One region of the Peribacillus sp. NPDC006672 genome, then DNA from elsewhere that is predicted to be linked to it. Evidence: riboswitches for the same ligand, from Rfam matches in the RefSeq annotation. Region 1 holds a riboswitch; the other holds the start of a gene.
What was found. Region 1 has a riboswitch for glycine ahead of gcvT (glycine cleavage system aminomethyltransferase GcvT). Riboswitches for the same ligand answer to the same signal wherever they lie in the genome.
Positions count from the first base shown of each region.

Region 2: another riboswitch for glycine. It lies ahead of ACQKKK_RS18680 (amino acid permease); the one in region 1 lies ahead of gcvT (glycine cleavage system aminomethyltransferase GcvT).

Region 1 covers NZ_JBNNOR010000001.1:544,337-552,750, reverse strand. Annotated here, with positions in the region: gene gcvPA (aminomethyl-transferring glycine dehydrogenase subunit GcvPA) at 1-245, opposite strand, end outside; gene gcvT (glycine cleavage system aminomethyltransferase GcvT) at 263-1,369, opposite strand; glycine riboswitch at 1,507-1,589, opposite strand; glycine riboswitch at 1,593-1,680, opposite strand; gene ACQKKK_RS02775 (DEAD/DEAH box helicase) at 2,052-3,740, shown strand; gene ACQKKK_RS02770 (YqhG family protein) at 3,718-4,515, shown strand; gene ACQKKK_RS02765 (YqzE family protein) at 4,563-4,748, opposite strand; gene comGG (competence type IV pilus minor pilin ComGG) at 4,872-5,258, opposite strand; gene comGF (competence type IV pilus minor pilin ComGF) at 5,251-5,730, opposite strand; gene ACQKKK_RS02750 (hypothetical protein) at 5,678-6,016, opposite strand; gene comGD (competence type IV pilus minor pilin ComGD) at 6,003-6,446, opposite strand; gene comGC (competence type IV pilus major pilin ComGC) at 6,454-6,762, opposite strand; gene comGB (competence type IV pilus assembly protein ComGB) at 6,841-7,875, opposite strand; gene comGA (competence type IV pilus ATPase ComGA) at 7,859-8,414, opposite strand, start outside.
Region 2 covers NZ_JBNNOR010000012.1:15,625-24,038, reverse strand. Annotated here, with positions in the region: gene ACQKKK_RS18705 (thioredoxin family protein) at 1-124, opposite strand, end outside; gene ACQKKK_RS18700 (GRP family sugar transporter) at 341-1,192, shown strand; gene ACQKKK_RS18695 (glucose-1-dehydrogenase) at 1,210-1,995, shown strand; gene ACQKKK_RS18690 (FAD-binding oxidoreductase) at 2,032-3,381, opposite strand; gene ACQKKK_RS18685 (amino acid permease) at 4,323-5,711, opposite strand; glycine riboswitch at 6,253-6,331, shown strand; gene ACQKKK_RS18680 (amino acid permease) at 6,537-7,877, shown strand; gene ACQKKK_RS18675 (DUF3311 domain-containing protein) at 8,144-8,344, shown strand; gene ACQKKK_RS18670 (sodium:solute symporter family protein) at 8,341-8,414, shown strand, end outside.

The DNA of each region.
Region 1 (8,414 bases):
TAATGGTCATAGACACCCGCACCAAGGAAGGAAGCATAGTTTTTAAGATCCGCATTCTTGGCAGCAAGCCTTGATAATTCTTTCATTAATGCAGGTTCCGATTTAGCAGGTTTGATATCGTATTCTCCTTGAAAGCGAACACTTTCAGGGATATCATTGAAAAGTTCTTCAACAGCAGGTACCCCTATAACTTCCAGCATTTCTTGTTTATCTTGCTCTGTCATGGGTAAATAACGATGTTTCATCTAATGACCATTCCCCTCTATTTACGTGGTTTTTTATAAAAAGGTGTTTGTATTATAACGGCTTTCAAACGTTTGGAACGGATTTCCACTTCAACTTCCGCATCCAGCACCGAATATTCTTTATCGATAAGTACCAATCCTACGTTTTTCTTCAGCGTTGGTGATTGGGTACCAGTCGTGACCTCCCCAATGACTTTGTCCCCGCTGTAAACCTTATACCCATGACGAGGAATGCCACGGTCAATCATTTCAATTCCCATGAGCTTGCGGGGTGCCCCTTTCTCCTTTTGTTCAGCAAGAACGGCTTTCCCGAAAAAATCGGCTTCCTTATCCACTTTTACCGCAAAACCAATCCCGGCTTCTATTGGAGTAATGTCCGCTGAAAGCTCCTGCCCATACAGCGGCAGCTTCGCTTCAAAACGCAGTGTATCACGAGCACCTAAACCAATCGGCTGTATCCCTTCTTCCTTTCCGGCATCCAAAATCGCCTTCCAAAGGGCAGGGCCGTTTTCACTGTCGCTATATATTTCAAAACCATCTTCACCAGTATATCCAGTACGGGATACCAACGTGGAGATACCATTTATCATGACATTTTCCTTGAACTTGAAAAATCCAATTTCACTTAAGGTAGTATTTTCCGAAAGTTTTTGCAATATCTTCTCTGCAGATGGTCCTTGAAGTGCTAGCTGTATATAGTCACTCGATACATTCGTAATTTGGACATCTTCCGTTAGATTAGCTTGCAGCCAATCGAAATCTTTTTCTGTATTCGCTGCATTGACCACGAGCAGATAGTCGTCTTCCGCCCTTTTATAAACGATGAGATCATCAACCGTCCCGCCGTTTTCGTAACACATAGTCGTATATTGGGCACCGCCCGTTTGCAGCTTTGATATATCATTCGTCAGCATCTTCTGTAAAAAGGAAAGACTCCCAGGACCCTTAACATCAACTTCCCCCATATGCGAAACGTCGAACAAACCCGCTTTTGTACGTACCGCTTCATGTTCGTCCTTTATACCCGAAAATTGGACAGGAAGTTCCCAGCCGCCAAAATCAATCGTTTTCCCTCCGCATTCACGATAAACCTCAAATAGTGGTGTTCTTTTTAAATTGGTCAAAAAATGACCCCCCTCAGATTTTTTAAAATTAAATTGGCTTCATTATCAAAAGCTTTTTGTCCTTACGCATCAGATATCCTGATTCATGATGTGAAAAAAGCACAAAAAAGGACAGAGAAAGCCCGTTTGAGCTTTTTCTCTGTCCTGAAACCTGAAAGTTTACCTATATAATAGGTTTTCCCCTTTGGTGGCCGTCCCAAACGGGCGGCGCTCTCCAGAGTTGCGTCCAATAAGAGTTCTTTTGCCTGAGAGATTCACTGCTAAGTTTGCTCCTTCGGCGCTACATCCGTAGTCTCTCCCCTTATCTTCACCCGCATATAATGGTCTACCAATGAAATTAAGTGAATAAGCCCCACCCATTAGTAAAACCTTTGAGCATCTTGGAATGCCTTCTCTGCCAAATCTCCAAAAACTTCAGAAACCGTTTGAATGATCTCCTTCAGTAAATTTTGGATAAAGCAGGTGCCTATAGCCCATACTAAGAAAACGCGAACTGCCATCGATACAAAGATTCTTTTTAGCGTTTGGAAATTGGAATTTTCTAAATATACTTATATCCTACCCTAAGAAACTTATCTCTGCAATATCTTTTGAAGAGAAATATTTTTCTTACTTCACATATGAAATGTTCGGGTTTTGACCTTATATTAAGGAATTTATGATTTAAGAGGGAGTTATTTCTATGAAAATCAATATATCCTTCAATTCTGAATGGAATGACGAGTTTTTACAAAAGATGGATAATGACGGTCCATGGGGAAATTGGGAACTATATAAGTTGGCGGTTCAAATGGAGGAAAATCTCATCATCCCTGATTTTGAAGGTTTACAGGCACCCAAGCACCTTCCTCAGTTAACCCCGCTTCCCCATCAATTGGAAGCTGCAAAGCAAGTGGTCGAAAAGATGAATGGAAAGGCTATTTTAGCAGATGAGGTAGGGCTCGGAAAAACAATTGAAGCCGGCTTGATCCTCAAGGAGTATATGATCAGAGGCCTTGTAAAGAAGGTATTGATCCTTGTACCGGCTTCCCTTGTAACACAATGGGCTTTTGAATTGAATACGAAGTTTCATATTCCGGCAGTCGTTCAGAGAAAAAGTTATGTCTGGGACTCCTGTGATGTGGTCATTTCATCCATTGATACAGCGAAACGTGCACCACATCGTGATATCATTTTCAATCAGGAATATGACTTCATCATCATTGACGAAGCTCATAAACTTAAAAATAATAAGACGAAAAACTATGAATTCGTCCAAAATCTGAAAAAGAAATTTTGTTTACTTCTGACAGCTACTCCCATTCAAAATAAAGTTGAAGAAATTTTTCACCTCGTTTCGTTATTGAAACCAGGCCACTTAGGAAATGCCTCACTCTTTTCGGAAAAATATAAAGGGAAAGGCCGGAACATAATTGAAGATGAACACCTAAAGGAATTGGTCAACACGGTTATGATTCGAAACCGGAGGGCCGATACTGGTATTGAATGGACAAAAAGGCATGTGGAAACCATCACCATTGAATTTTCTCCAACCGAGCAAGCATTGTACGATGCTGTTTCCAAATTCAAACCTATTTCTGATGGAACAAAAGGAAGCTCCTTTTCTGCTCTCACTCTCCAAAGAGAAGCCTGCAGCAGCAGAGAGGCGGTCTTTTATACTTTAAAAAACATGAAAGCCAAATACGACCAGCCTACCCCTGACTTTTTGGCAAAGCTTGATGATTTATTTTCAAAGGTGAATGAAACGGTTCAGAACTCCAAGGCTGAAAAAGCTTTGGAACTGATCAAGAAAATTGATGACAAAGTGATTATCTTTACCGAATACCGAGCGACTCAGCTTTATCTACAATGGTATCTGCAACAGAATGGAATTTCTTCAGTCCCTTTTCGAGGCGGATTTAAACGTGGAAAGAAAGACTGGATGCGAGAATTATTCCAAAAGAAAATACAGGTATTAATTGCAACAGAAGCTGGCGGGGAAGGAATAAACCTTCAGTTCTGCCATCACTTGATTAATTTTGACCTGCCATGGAACCCCATGAGGCTTGAGCAAAGAATTGGGCGGATTCACCGCCTTGGACAAGAAGAAGATGTCAGAATTTACAACTTTGCCACGAAAAATACTGTTGAAGAACATATTCTAAAGTTACTATACGAAAAAATTAATTTATTTGAAAAAGTAATTGGTGAATTAGATGATATTCTAACCAAACTGGATATTAACAACATTGAAGAATATTTAATTGATGTGGTCGGCGAGTCCAAAACAGAGGGCGAAATGAAAGTCAAGATGGATAATTTTTCATCGTTGATCCAATTCGCTCAATCCATGAAGGAAGGTGAGGTTCATGCAGCAACAGGAAATTCATGATTTTTTAATAACTTATTTTAACGCCAATGATTGTGAAATACTGGATAATAAACCAACCCACCTCACAGTTCAACTAACGATAGAAATGGATAAAGAATTAATGAACCGGCCCTTTTATTGGCACTACCTGGAAAAAACGGGTGGCATTCCGAACCCAGCCCAGATGACTTTCATTACCGATCCAGAACAAGCCCCACCCGACCTAAAGGGAGAAATGATTCATTTTGGCTCCCCTCGCCTCCATCAGATTATTCAATCAACAAAAAAGCTAGCAGGGTATACTAGACTTTTTGAGGATACTCCTCAATCAATGGGCAGGAATAATCCATTGTTTCCTTGGCTTACCCTGAATGTGAAAGTATCCTATCAATGCGATCGTAAAAAAGATACTTTTATGTCCATTGGATTGAATTTAATCTCGGGCGAAATCATGGAAGGATTTCACCATCGGGTTTTACCGATTAAGGTCACCCCCAAAATACCGGATTACTCCTTTACGCTTTCACCGCTCATCATGCCGAAGAGTGGATTGGCAAGACTCGATACATACATTAGAACGAGTTTCGAGGATGATGACCATTCTTGGGCGGAAGAAGCCATGCTGCGCTGGCAGAATGACTTAAATTTATTGGAGCATTTTTACAAGGATATGGACGAAAAAAGTGAAAGTTATTTTACCGAAAAAGAAGCCTTAAAAGCTCAATATGAACCGAACATCCGAATATCGATCATCAACGGAGGTTTATTTTACCTTTCAGATAGGGCGTTGGGATAGTAAAAACGATGCTAAAAAACAGATGTCCTAAGTTTAGGACATCTGTTTTATTTTTTGATATTTTTCCTTACGAACATCGACAAAGCAAAAGGGACAATGCCAAACCAATGGGATATACCCTGATTTTTATCCTCTTTTCTATGACGGCGCTTTTCTTTTCGTTCTTTTTTGGTCAGATTAAAATACTCGACAAGCTGTTGCGTCAGATATTTAATATAAGCGTTTGTAGACATATAAAATCACCCTATGAAAAGTATGCCCTGCTAGCGCTTCTTTTAATCCTTCACTTGTTCCTTAAACACGTAAAATCGTTGAAAATGGGTCAGCGTTTTAAAAAGAGAGTTGATCTTTGAGTATTACATAGCCTGCTTTTCTATCCATTCTATCACTCTCCCCGCTTCTTTATCGTATTGAATGATGACCCTGCCAACGCGGCCATTTTTAGTTGTGGAAGAAAACTCGATATAGACGTAAGGACCGTCTTGCTTCGTCAAGGTATACCGCACCATACCATTTGGGTATGAGATTTCCCCCTGAATGATTTCCGGGATCACTTCCCCTAACTCTTCCGTCACATCCTTAACAGCGAGATGTACAAGATGGTCGGCCACAAGCGATTCTTCCACTTCTTTATAAAACCTTTTATCGAGGATAAATTGATCGATCATTAATATCGTCAACATGATGAAAACACTTGCTACAATCATTACCATCGGGAGAACGACTCCTTTTTGATTATTCATCGACTTTCTTCACATTATGAAAGAAAGGATGAAATCTTCGACTGAAAGTAGTCCCTGCTTTATCCGTTATATTTATCACAATGACACCGCCATCCTTCTCAACCCGGAATTCCGAAATGTTCTGCAAGATGACCTCATGCCCCATTCCATTCACTTGTCTTCGGACCTTATCTTCATATTGTTCAAACGCTGATAATTGCTCACCTGAAAGCAAATATAATTTATTTCCCATTACATCCTGATCTTTGGAACTCCGGACCTCCTGCTTCATTTGCATGGTAAAGACCTCCCACTCTTTAGGATGCAATTTATCAACGGACCCCATTTGGGTGTGAATGATAGAAAAAAGCTGTAGAACAAAAAGGGACGTCGTCATTAAAATCATTAAAGAAAAAAGCATTTCGATCATCGTAAAGCCATCATTTTTTCGCAGCATCACAAATGGATTCCAGATTACCCGATTCATCTTCATAACGTACACACCCTTCAATCATTCCCGGGAAATCCCCATGGTCCTTCCAAACCAATTCATAGGATCTTTTTTTGTAAATGATTTCCTGACCAACTGCTTGTATCTCCCCATCCATGAACGCCGTCAATCTTTCATATAATAAATGGTGGGCTTCTGTCCTTACGACAATATCTTTCCGATCCATCAATAACTCTTCAAGAATTGGTAAAATGGCAAGGACCATGAAAATACAAACGGAAAATGCGGCAATAATCTCAAGGTAGACGTAACCCTTACAATTTCTCAATCCTGAACCTCCCTTTACCGATATTGAGGACCAATTTGTACTTTCCTTTTGAAGTATCAACCATCATTGTTCCAGCTTTTGAAGTATTTCCATACTGATTAAAATGAAAGCTAAACCCTAATGTTCCACTTAAAAACTGTATATCCTCTGGTATGCTTCTCTCTAGAAGAGTTCCGTCCTTATAAGACGAAACGCTATAAACCTTATTGGTATTATCAACATGGAGGTAAATCAAGCTCTCATGACTGATGGCATACTGTTGTGCGTAGAAAAGATCTTCATGGAATTGAGAGATGAATAACCTGATCTCCATCCCTTTAGTGAAGCTTGGATATAAATTTGGGCTTATGGAAATCAGGAGTATAAAAATAACGAGGACAATAAGGGTTTCAGACAGGGTATACCCCCCATTGGAATGCCGTATATTCACTTTTCTCCTACTCAACGACCGTTACCTTTCCTTTGTTATCCAAACTAATATCATTCCCATTAGGACAAGATGTCTGTTTGAGATAGCCTTGGCTTTCCAATTCATCGATACTTACAGGCAGTTTAGCATTATCAATCTCATATGCCTGAACCTGCGCTTGAGCCATCTTCACGAATGCTTCACACCCTTTAGAGTGGACAGTGGCTTGATGCTTTGTGATATTTGGGATTGTAATAATCAAAAGAATAGATATTACAAGTAAAACAATAAGCATCTCAATTAGTGTAAAACCTCGTTCATTCATCATTTTCTTCATCATATCATCCTGCTCCTGAAACCATCTGACACCAGGTGATTTCAGAGCAATTTCACCTCCAGAATGCAATACTAAATCCTATATACCTTCGAGCAGAGAGAACATTGGCAACAAAACCGCTAAATAAATGGAAACGATCATAAGACCTATCAAGGAAAACATAAGAGGCTGAATGATTTTCAATATTGCATTCATTCTCTCTTCAATTTTCTCGAGTAAAAAACGACTGTAATGATGCAGCTCCGCATCCAGCCTGCCGTATTTTTGACCATTTGCAGCAACCACCGGTAAGTTTCCATCGAAATAGGGGAGCTCCTGAAAGATCATTTCAAGCGATCTTCCCTCGGTCAGATCATCCTTAATGATCGAGCATAGTTTTTGGTAAAAAGGCTGTTGCTGATTTTTAGAGAATAATTTGATGCTTTCGTTAATGGATAGTCCTCCGGAAAGCAAGCCACTGACTTGGCTTGCAAAGAAATAAGTTTCGTATAACTTGATGAAGGTCCCGAATATCGGAATGCCCATCAAAATCCGCCGCTGCCTTAATGGGCATAATCCATTGAACCAAAATCGTTTGAGCACATACAGGAATAGGATCAATCCGAGGAAAATGAAGGGGAGGACTGGGAGAATGAATGTAGAAGCTGACAGTAATTTCAAGATTACATTCTGATCGACATCCATCGTGAAATAGATCGCCTGAAATTTAGGAAGGAGAACACTCTGAAGTATATAAAAAACGATGCTTACAAAAAAGACTAAGAATACGGGATATACCATTAACTTTTTTACTTTATCCATATCCTCCGTTCTTTTCTTCCAATATTGCCCTCCCTCTTTCAACGCCCGATCCAGGTCGCCGTATTGCTCTCCATAAAATATATAACTTACAAGCTGCGGATGAAAATTAAGGTGGATTAGCACCTGGTGCAACGGATATCCATTCCTTAAATCCTTTATGGCCTGAGCGAAATCTTCCGCTTTCTTCTTCGATTCCTGAAATTCGAGAAAATGCAATGCGTCCGCCAAGGGATAACCATGACTTAATAAGTCCCCTAATTTCGAAATAAAGACCGCCTGTTCTTTTAGCTTCCATTTACTTTTTTGCTTCATCGTATACCAGCCGTTCATATTCCCGTGAATCCACATAGCCCATTGCAATCGCTTTCCCTATTTCATCCTTCAATTGGCGGTAGCTGACCGTACCCTTTACTTTTTCATCCCCCATCATCCGGAGGACATTGGCCATGCTTTTTCCATAAAGCAATTCATACACACTTGCCCTTTTATTCCTGGCAGTCATTTGGCAAGCAATAGCACAGTCGCCTTTACATGGAAGACATTTCAATTCAACCAGTCGCTGTGCTGTCACGCCAATCAAACTCTGTTCAATTTCAAGCAGGCTGACACCAAATTCAAGTAACCTGGAGATAGCGCCCTGTGCATCCCTTGTATGCATGGTTGTAAGTATCAAATGACCGGTTAATGCGGCACGAACTGCAATTTTGGCCGTTTCGGCATCCCTGACCTCCCCAACCATAATCACATCTGGATCATGCCTTAGCACAGCTTTTAGTCCGACAGAATAAGTAATGCCTGCCTTTTCATTGATTTGGACTTGCAGTACCTTTTCGGATACATTTTCAATGGGA
Region 2 (8,414 bases), on a different contig from region 1:
GGTCCTCTGCAGAAATGGAAAAAACCTCCTGAATCGATTGTAAGTTTTCTTTATGGACTTTCATCGAAGATACAAATTCTTTAGCAGGAATCCCCTTTTCAAACCATTCATTCAGTGTCGTCATACTATTTCTCCTAACTATTTTTAATTTAAAAGTACCATAAACCACCTATTATTTCATGGTTTCCATACTGAAAATTAAAATGACAAATTGGTAAATTAAAAACCATGTTTTTCTTTCCCGTGTAAAGGGAAAACTCTAAATACAATCAATAGCTTGGTAACTACCTATTTTTATATTCATTAAAACATTGTTTTTTAGTTTAGGAGATGAAATTTTGTGGAAGGTTTTCTTTTTGCGCTACTACCTGCTTTGACATGGGGGAGCTTAGTGCTTGTTTCCGAAAAACTCGGAGGCAACTCTTATAATCAAACGCTTGGCATTACAATCGGTTCATTACTGTTCGCCATCATGATGTCTTTCATCAATCCGCCGGAATGGAGCAGTCTAGTCTGGATTGTCGGCATCATTTCCGGGATAGGTTGGGCATTCGGGCAGTTATTTCAATTCAATAGCGTCAAGGAAATCGGGGTATCGAAAACCGTTCCAATCTCAACAGGACTGCAAATTCTAGGAAATGCATTTTTTGCGGTTATCATTTTCAGGGAATGGAATGACAGGATGACAGTCATCATCGGCATTGTTGCAATAATCTGTTTAATTACAGGTGTCTTGCTGACAAGCTATGGCGACGGTGAAAACAAAAAAGAAGGAAGCTTGAAAAAAGGGATTTTTTATCTTGCCATTTCAACGGTGGGTTATGTTACATATGTCATCGTTGTCAGATGGAATGAAGTTGACGGATGGTCAGCGATCCTGCCGCAAGCAATTGGCATGTTCCTAGCAGCCCTGCTGCTTTCCATCAAGTATAAGCCGTTTAATAAGTATGCTGGAAGAAATATTCTAACCGGAATGATGTGGGCAGTTGGAAATATCGGTCTCCTGCTCGCTAATCCAAAAGTGGGCGTAGCCATCGCTTTCTCATTTTCCCAAATGGGAATCGTCATATCCACTTTAGGCGGCATCTTTCTTTTAGGAGAGAAAAAATCCAAAAAGGAAATGGCTTTCGTCATCATTGGATGTGCACTCGTAATTGCCGGCGGAATCATGATCGGCTATACAAAAGAATAATTAGAGGAGCGATAATCATGTATGAAGATTTAGAAAAAAAAGTAGTCGTGATCACTGGTGCGGCAAAAGGGATAGGTAAAGCCATGGCCGAAAGGTTCGGTAAAGAAAAAGCACATGTAGTATTGAGTTATCACACTGAAAATGGCGACCATAAGGAAATCACCAAAACGATTGAAGCAGCAGGCGGAAAAGCCGCAGCCATTCAAGGTGACATTTCTAAGGAAGCTGATGTAAAGAAATTACTTTCATTTGCTATCGACACTTTCGGTACCATCGACATCATGATCAACAATGCAGGCATTGAAAATGAAGTCCCGAGCGAAAGGCTAACGCTTGAGGATTGGCAGAAAGTCATCGATGTAAACCTTACGGGGATGTTCCTCGCAAGCAGGGAAGCTATCAGTTATATGCTCGATCATGATATCAAGGGCAATATCATTAATATGTCTTCCGTTCATGACCGGATTCCATGGCCTCACTTTGTCCATTATGCAGCAAGTAAGGGCGGAGTGAAGATGATGACAGAAACCCTTGCACTTGAATATGCTCCTAAAGGGATACGCATAAATAACATTTCCCCCGGCGCAATCGACACACCCATTAATGCCGAGAAGTTCAATGACCCAAAAGCTAAACAAGAAGTAATCGACCTGATACCGATGGGATATATCGGTAAGCCTGAACAGATTGCCGCTTGTGCTGCCTGGCTAGCCTCAGCTGAATCAAGCTACGTAACGGGCATGACCTTATATGCTGATGGCGGAATGACCAATTATCCAGGATTTCAAGCAGGAAAAGGCTGATTTTGGTGCATCCAAAGGGAATTTCGAAAAGCTTTTTCAACCCCACTTTTTTAATGGCGGTATGCTTTGAGGGAATCTAAACGTATTGTATGGATCATAGGTCGTTTTCACTTCTCGAAGCCGTTTGAAATTTTCTCCATAGTACGCAGTTGGCCAATCTTTAATGAGGGCATCCGGCCAATTCACATAGTCACCAGTAGTATACGGAGACAAGGCGTACTTAAGTTCCTTGATCCAATGAATGTTTTGCCGCTCTTCTTCTGGATTAGTCCATGTAGCCAAATACTCCTGAGCGATTAAAGCATTCCGATAATAAAATGCCGTTTCCTTTGGTTCCGTACGGCCTGCCGCTCCTCCAAGGGATTGATGCCAAATGGCTGCATTTTCATTCGGGGCGTTTTCCAGAAAATGCTTCATCGTCAAGATTGCTCTCTTAGGAAAAGTTTTTTCAATGAAAGAACCTGACTTCTTACGATGGGCCGGTTGACTTCCACTCGGATCATCAAAGAATCGTACAGCTTCAATGTACGGGACTTCCTTAATCATGACATTTGTTGGTGAACCAGTTTTCGTCAAAGGTTTTAGAATCTGCTTTAACCTATATGACGTTCCAACAAATTCACCTTGAGCGATAATTTGGTTTACTTCCTTTGCCTTGAATTCAATTTCAGAAGTTAGACATTCATCAGCTTGAGGGGCCCAATCCTGCCAGGCATTAAACACCGCTTCGAAATCTTTCCACCCCCATGTGACGGAGAAAATTGATATCCTTGATACAGGGTATACCCTGAAAGTAAGAGAAGTGACTATGCCAAAGTTTCCCCCTCCACCCCCGCGACATGCCCAAAATAAATCACTATTAATTTTCCTATTTGCTTTAATGAGTTTGGCGCCCCTCTTTCCACACGCCCTTACCATTTCTATTTCAACCAGATTGTCACAAGTAAGTCCAAAACGCCTCGTTAACATACCTATACCACCACCAAGCGTAAGACCTACAAGACCAACACCGCTTTCGGTCCCAGCCGGAATCGTCGTGCCATACTTCCATAGCTTATTATATACTTGCCCTAACTCAGCTCCGGCTTCAATTTTTGCGATCATTTTTTCACGATTGACCTTAATCTTGTACATTTCACTAATATCAATGACTAGACCGCCATTCACTAATGAAAAGTTTTCATAACTATGCCTGCCGCTCCTAACCCGGAAAGGTGTATGATTTTCCCTGGCCCATTTCAGTGAATTCAACACATCATTGGTATTTTGACAAAACACAACGACCTTTGGGAATTTAGGAAAACTTAAGTTATTATTTACCCTGGCATGCTCATACTCGGCATCATTAGGTCTAACAATACGCCCGGTAAGCTTTGTTCTCTCCAAAATATAAACCCCTTTCTCAGATGATGTAGAGAATTATATATACTATGAAAACCTTTAGGAAGAGACACATGCTATAGGTGGAAGTGATTTCAATTAATCTAATTCATATTTTCACCTCAACCTTCGCACTAAAAAGTAGAATATAGTTTTTTACTTAACTCGCAAGTTTTCATTTTTCACTTGTGACTTTTCATGTTTTACTTGTGAATTCCAGCAAAGACTAAAAAAATCCCTAAAACAAAAAACCGTTCCAATCGCCAGCACTTTTTAATAAATAAAAAACATGGTCATAAAATAACCATGTTTTCTTTATACTCATATAGCTGTGTCTACACAAAAAAATATTTATTTCTATAAATCAAGTGCTTGCCCAGGGGCGCGGCTTATACTCTAAATGCTCCCCCATGGGCCAGTTACATAAATAAGATTATTTTAAATTCCACCTTCAGTATTCTTTTGAATTTGAAAAAATTAGGTGAATCAAGGTTCAAAAAACAAACATTTGTTTTTTAGAACATATGCTAAAACATTAGCCTATATGTGCAAAATAAACCGTTCATTTTTTACAAATTATATCTCAACAACATTTACATAGAATTTATGCACCAGTTAGGAAAATCTTATTTTCTAACAAAGGAAATACTTGAAATACTCCAGGCCTTTATTGAGAATTTCCCCTGCAATAACTGTTCTTTCCTCAAAAAAAGTCATGCACAAGTTGGGAAAAATGCCTGAGGGATGAAGATTTCTCTTTATCTCTCTTTGTTTTGTCCACAATTTATGCACGACTTTAATTAGTGTCAATTATATTTAAACTTATGGGAAACACACTCGACATAGCTAGAGTGATGAATGTAGATTAAACAAGATGATCTCCCAAAATCCTTATTATAGAAAAACTCGTATTACTCTCATCTTTTTATCGAATGGCACGTGAATTCTTAACTGGAAACCTCATCATCGGATTTAACATCCAATGGTATTCGTTTATCCATTTTCAGCATGTAATAACTTACTACGACCAATGCTAGGAAAACGATCCCGACAACCAAGGAAATCCTAGTACTGGGATTGATCCACATACCCACAAGCACCATCAGTAAAAAGGCAATTGTCGCATAGTTACTGTAAGGGGCCAACGGCATTTTGAACGGATGTTTTTCCATTTCAGCAGCATTTACCTTTCTGAATTTAAGCTCACTGATAAGTATGACAAACCATGGAATCATTCCGGGTAAAACACTCGCACTGTACACATAAAGGAATAATTCCGGCGGTGCAAGGTAATTCAGGACAACCCCAATGCCCAATCCTAATAGTACAGCGATCGTACAATATGCCGGCACTCCACTTTTAGAAACTTTTGCAAAGATTTTCGGAGCTTGGCCATTCAATGCAAGTGTATAAAGCATACGCCCTGCACTGAAGATCCCACTGTTGCATCCGGACATTGCCGCAGTGATTACGACAAAGTTAATGATGCCTGCCGCTGCTGTGATACCGACTTTAGCAAAGGTTGAAACGAATGGGCTTCCGATGTCATCTAGTTTATCCCAAGGATAAACCGTCACGATGACGAATATAGCTCCAATATAGAAAATTAAAATGCGCCATATGATTGTTTGGATCGCTTTTGTTACGGTCTTCGTTGGATTTTTCGCTTCTCCGGCCGTGATGCCGATAAGCTCAACGCCTTGATAGGAAGACACGACAAGGGAAAGCGCAAAGAAGAATCCTGTCCAGCCTCCCGTAAAGAAGCCGCCATTTGCCCAAAGATTCGATAATCCAATTGCATCTCCGCCATTCCCTATTCCAAAGAAAATAAGGCCAAGGCCGGCAATAATCATCAATATGATCGTTATTATTTTTATAAGTGCAAACCAAAATTCAAATTCCCCGAAAGATTTTACGGAAATGAGGTTGGCTGCCCCCAAGATGATCATGGCGACCACACCTGGAATCCAAGCTGGTAACTCCGGGAACCAATACTTCATATACATTCCAACGGCGATGATTTCGGACATCCCTACGATTACCCATTGAAACCAATTGCTCCAAGCAGTCATATAACCTGCCAAAGGATGTATATAGCTGCTAGCAAAGGAAGCAAAAGAACCCGTTGTCGGTTCTAAATATAGCATCTCCCCCATGGAACGCATAATGAAAAATATAAATATACCTGCGATGGCATAAGCAAGCATTACAGAAGGCCCTGTCCATTTAATCGTGCTCGCCGATCCCATGAATAACCCGACACCGATGGTTCCGCCCAAAGCTATCATCTGAATGTGACGTGCCTCCAGCCCTCTCTTTAATTCCTTGTTTGACATGATTAACTCCCCTAGATGCAATATTAGCAGCAATGCTCTTCCATCCTTACCGCCAATCGACTCTCTATTAATTATTGTGGTTTGAAATGACTTATCGTAATCATATAAATAACACTTTAATTTTGTTTTCTTATCTTATAATAGTAAATACTCCTTAAAAATACAAATGTATTTTTCAAGAAAACAGTTGTTAAATATATCTTGGCGATTTTTAAAATACCTTTATAAAAAAGTGAATCAGTATTTTATAATAGTGATTACAAAAAAAAAGAATAGAAAACAATCACTTCTGCTTTGAGCCCATTCAAAGTCCTTTCAAGTGAACGTTAAAAAGATTAGAACATTTCAATGTGTTATAAACCTCATAAGACCTGGCTAACTTTTAAAAAAATTTGTTGACCTTCCGAAAAATAGATGATAGAATTCCAATATTATTTTATAAGTATAATGAATGTTTCATAAGTGGAAGATCACCACAGACAGACATTTTTACACAACCGCATACAAGCAAGCGATGAATGCTATGGATGACACTATAGCAGGAGCAGCTTCTGGAGAGACTGTACAAGATGCAGCGCCGAAGGATTCACAATCTCAGGCAAAAGGACAGAAGAGTAACGAATGATAAATTGTTATTCTGAACCCTTTAAGAGATTGGTATTATCCAATCTCTTTTTTTATTGTCCACTTTGTGATTGGACTGAAACAACACTCGTGAAAACCATTGGAAAATGCAAGCTGGGTGAAAAAATCACGTCCCTCTCCAAGACCATGCAGGTTTGAAATCATTCACTACCAAGACTATAAAAGACGGGGGCGTACGAATTGGCTAAACAGGAATTAAAAAGAGATTTAAAAAATCGTCATGTACAACTTATTGCAATAGGAGGAACCATTGGTACCGGCTTATTTTTAGGATCCGGGAAAGCCATACAATTGGCAGGTCCATCCATCATCTTCTCCTATCTAATAATTGGAATTGCCTTGTTTTTTGTGATGAGGGCCCTAGGCGAATTGCTCTTATCCAATGCAGGGTATACGTCATTCACTGAATTCGCAACCGAATATGTCGGCCCATGGGCTGGCTTTGTGACTGGTTGGACATATTGGTTCTGTTGGATCATGACCGCAATGGCCGATATTATAGCTGTCGGTGTCTATATACAATACTGGTTCGATATCCCTCAATGGATTCCGGCTCTAATATGCCTTGTCATTCTGTTAGGTTTGAACCTATTGACCGTTAAGTTATTTGGCGAATTGGAATTCTGGTTTGCCATCATTAAAGTAATCACGATCATCGCCTTGATATTCGTAGGGATCATTCTTTTGGTCATCGGCTTCAATACCAATACCGGAACGGTTTCCCTAACGAACCTATGGACTCATGGAGGCATGTTCCCCAATGGCATTTCCGGATTCCTGCTGTCTTTACAGTTGGTCGTCTTCTCCTTTGTAGGTGTCGAATTGGTCGGGGTTTCAGCTGCAGAAACGGCAAACCCAAGAAAGAACATTCCGTCTGCCATCAATAAAATCCCTGTCCGGATTTTACTTTTCTATGTTGGTGCCATATTCGTCATTCTCTGCGTCAACCCTTGGACACAACTGGATGCCACGAGCAGCCCATTTGTAGAAGTCTTTGCGCTAATCGGCATTCCTGTCGCTGCAGGTATCATCAATTTCGTCGTTTTGACATCAGCTGCTTCTGCATGCAACAGCGGTTTATTTTCAACAAGCCGAATACTCTATACGTTAAGCAGGAATGGAGAAGCCCCTGCTAAACTGGAAAAATTAAATCAACAGGCTGTTCCAAGCAATGCCTTATTAACATCAACAATCGTTGTATCACTAGGAGCATTGTTAAGCAAACTGATACCGGAACAGGCATTTACCGTTGTGACAACCATCAGTGCCATCTGTTTCATATGGGTATGGAGCATCATCTTGATCTCCCATATCAAATATTCGAAAACACGGCCGGACCTAAGAGCCGAATCAACTTTCAGGGCTCCTTTTACACCCTTTATCAATTACGCCATTTTAGGATTATTCCTGTTCATCCTTATCGTTATGCTATTCGCTGAGGCTACACGGCTATCACTGCTCATGACGCCAATCTGGTTCATGGTCTTGGTGATACTATATAATTATCAGAAAAAAAGATAACAAAGGGATAAAGCCTTGAACTCTATAAGAATTCAAGGCTTTATCTTTTATCAGTCGGCGCTGTTGCTAAAAATATATCAAGTAACTGCATTAAATTTCATATAAAATAGTGTAAGCTTATATTTATAATCGGTCCTTTATCAAAGAAGGCACATCCGTAGTATGAATTTTCCATCCCAGTTTGGTTCACCCATCCATCAGTGGCACTGAAGTAAAACCCCCATTGTTGGACGTTTCACTTTATTTAAAACGGAGGGGTTTGTTTAATGAAGATTATATATATCCTTACTCTAGTTCCTTTTATAGGCATACTAGGATTTCTACCTTTTGTTAATAGAATAGAACCTTATGTATTAGGGATGCCTTTCAATATGTTCTGGATGGCTATGTGGGTAGTCCTCACCTCTGCCATCTTGGGCATCATGTATAAGCTGGATCCCCGGAATCGGGAAGGTGACCAGGAATGAATATTTCCCTCTTAATCATTTTAGCCTTTTTACTGCTATCGATATTTTTAGGCATTCGTTCTTCAAAAGG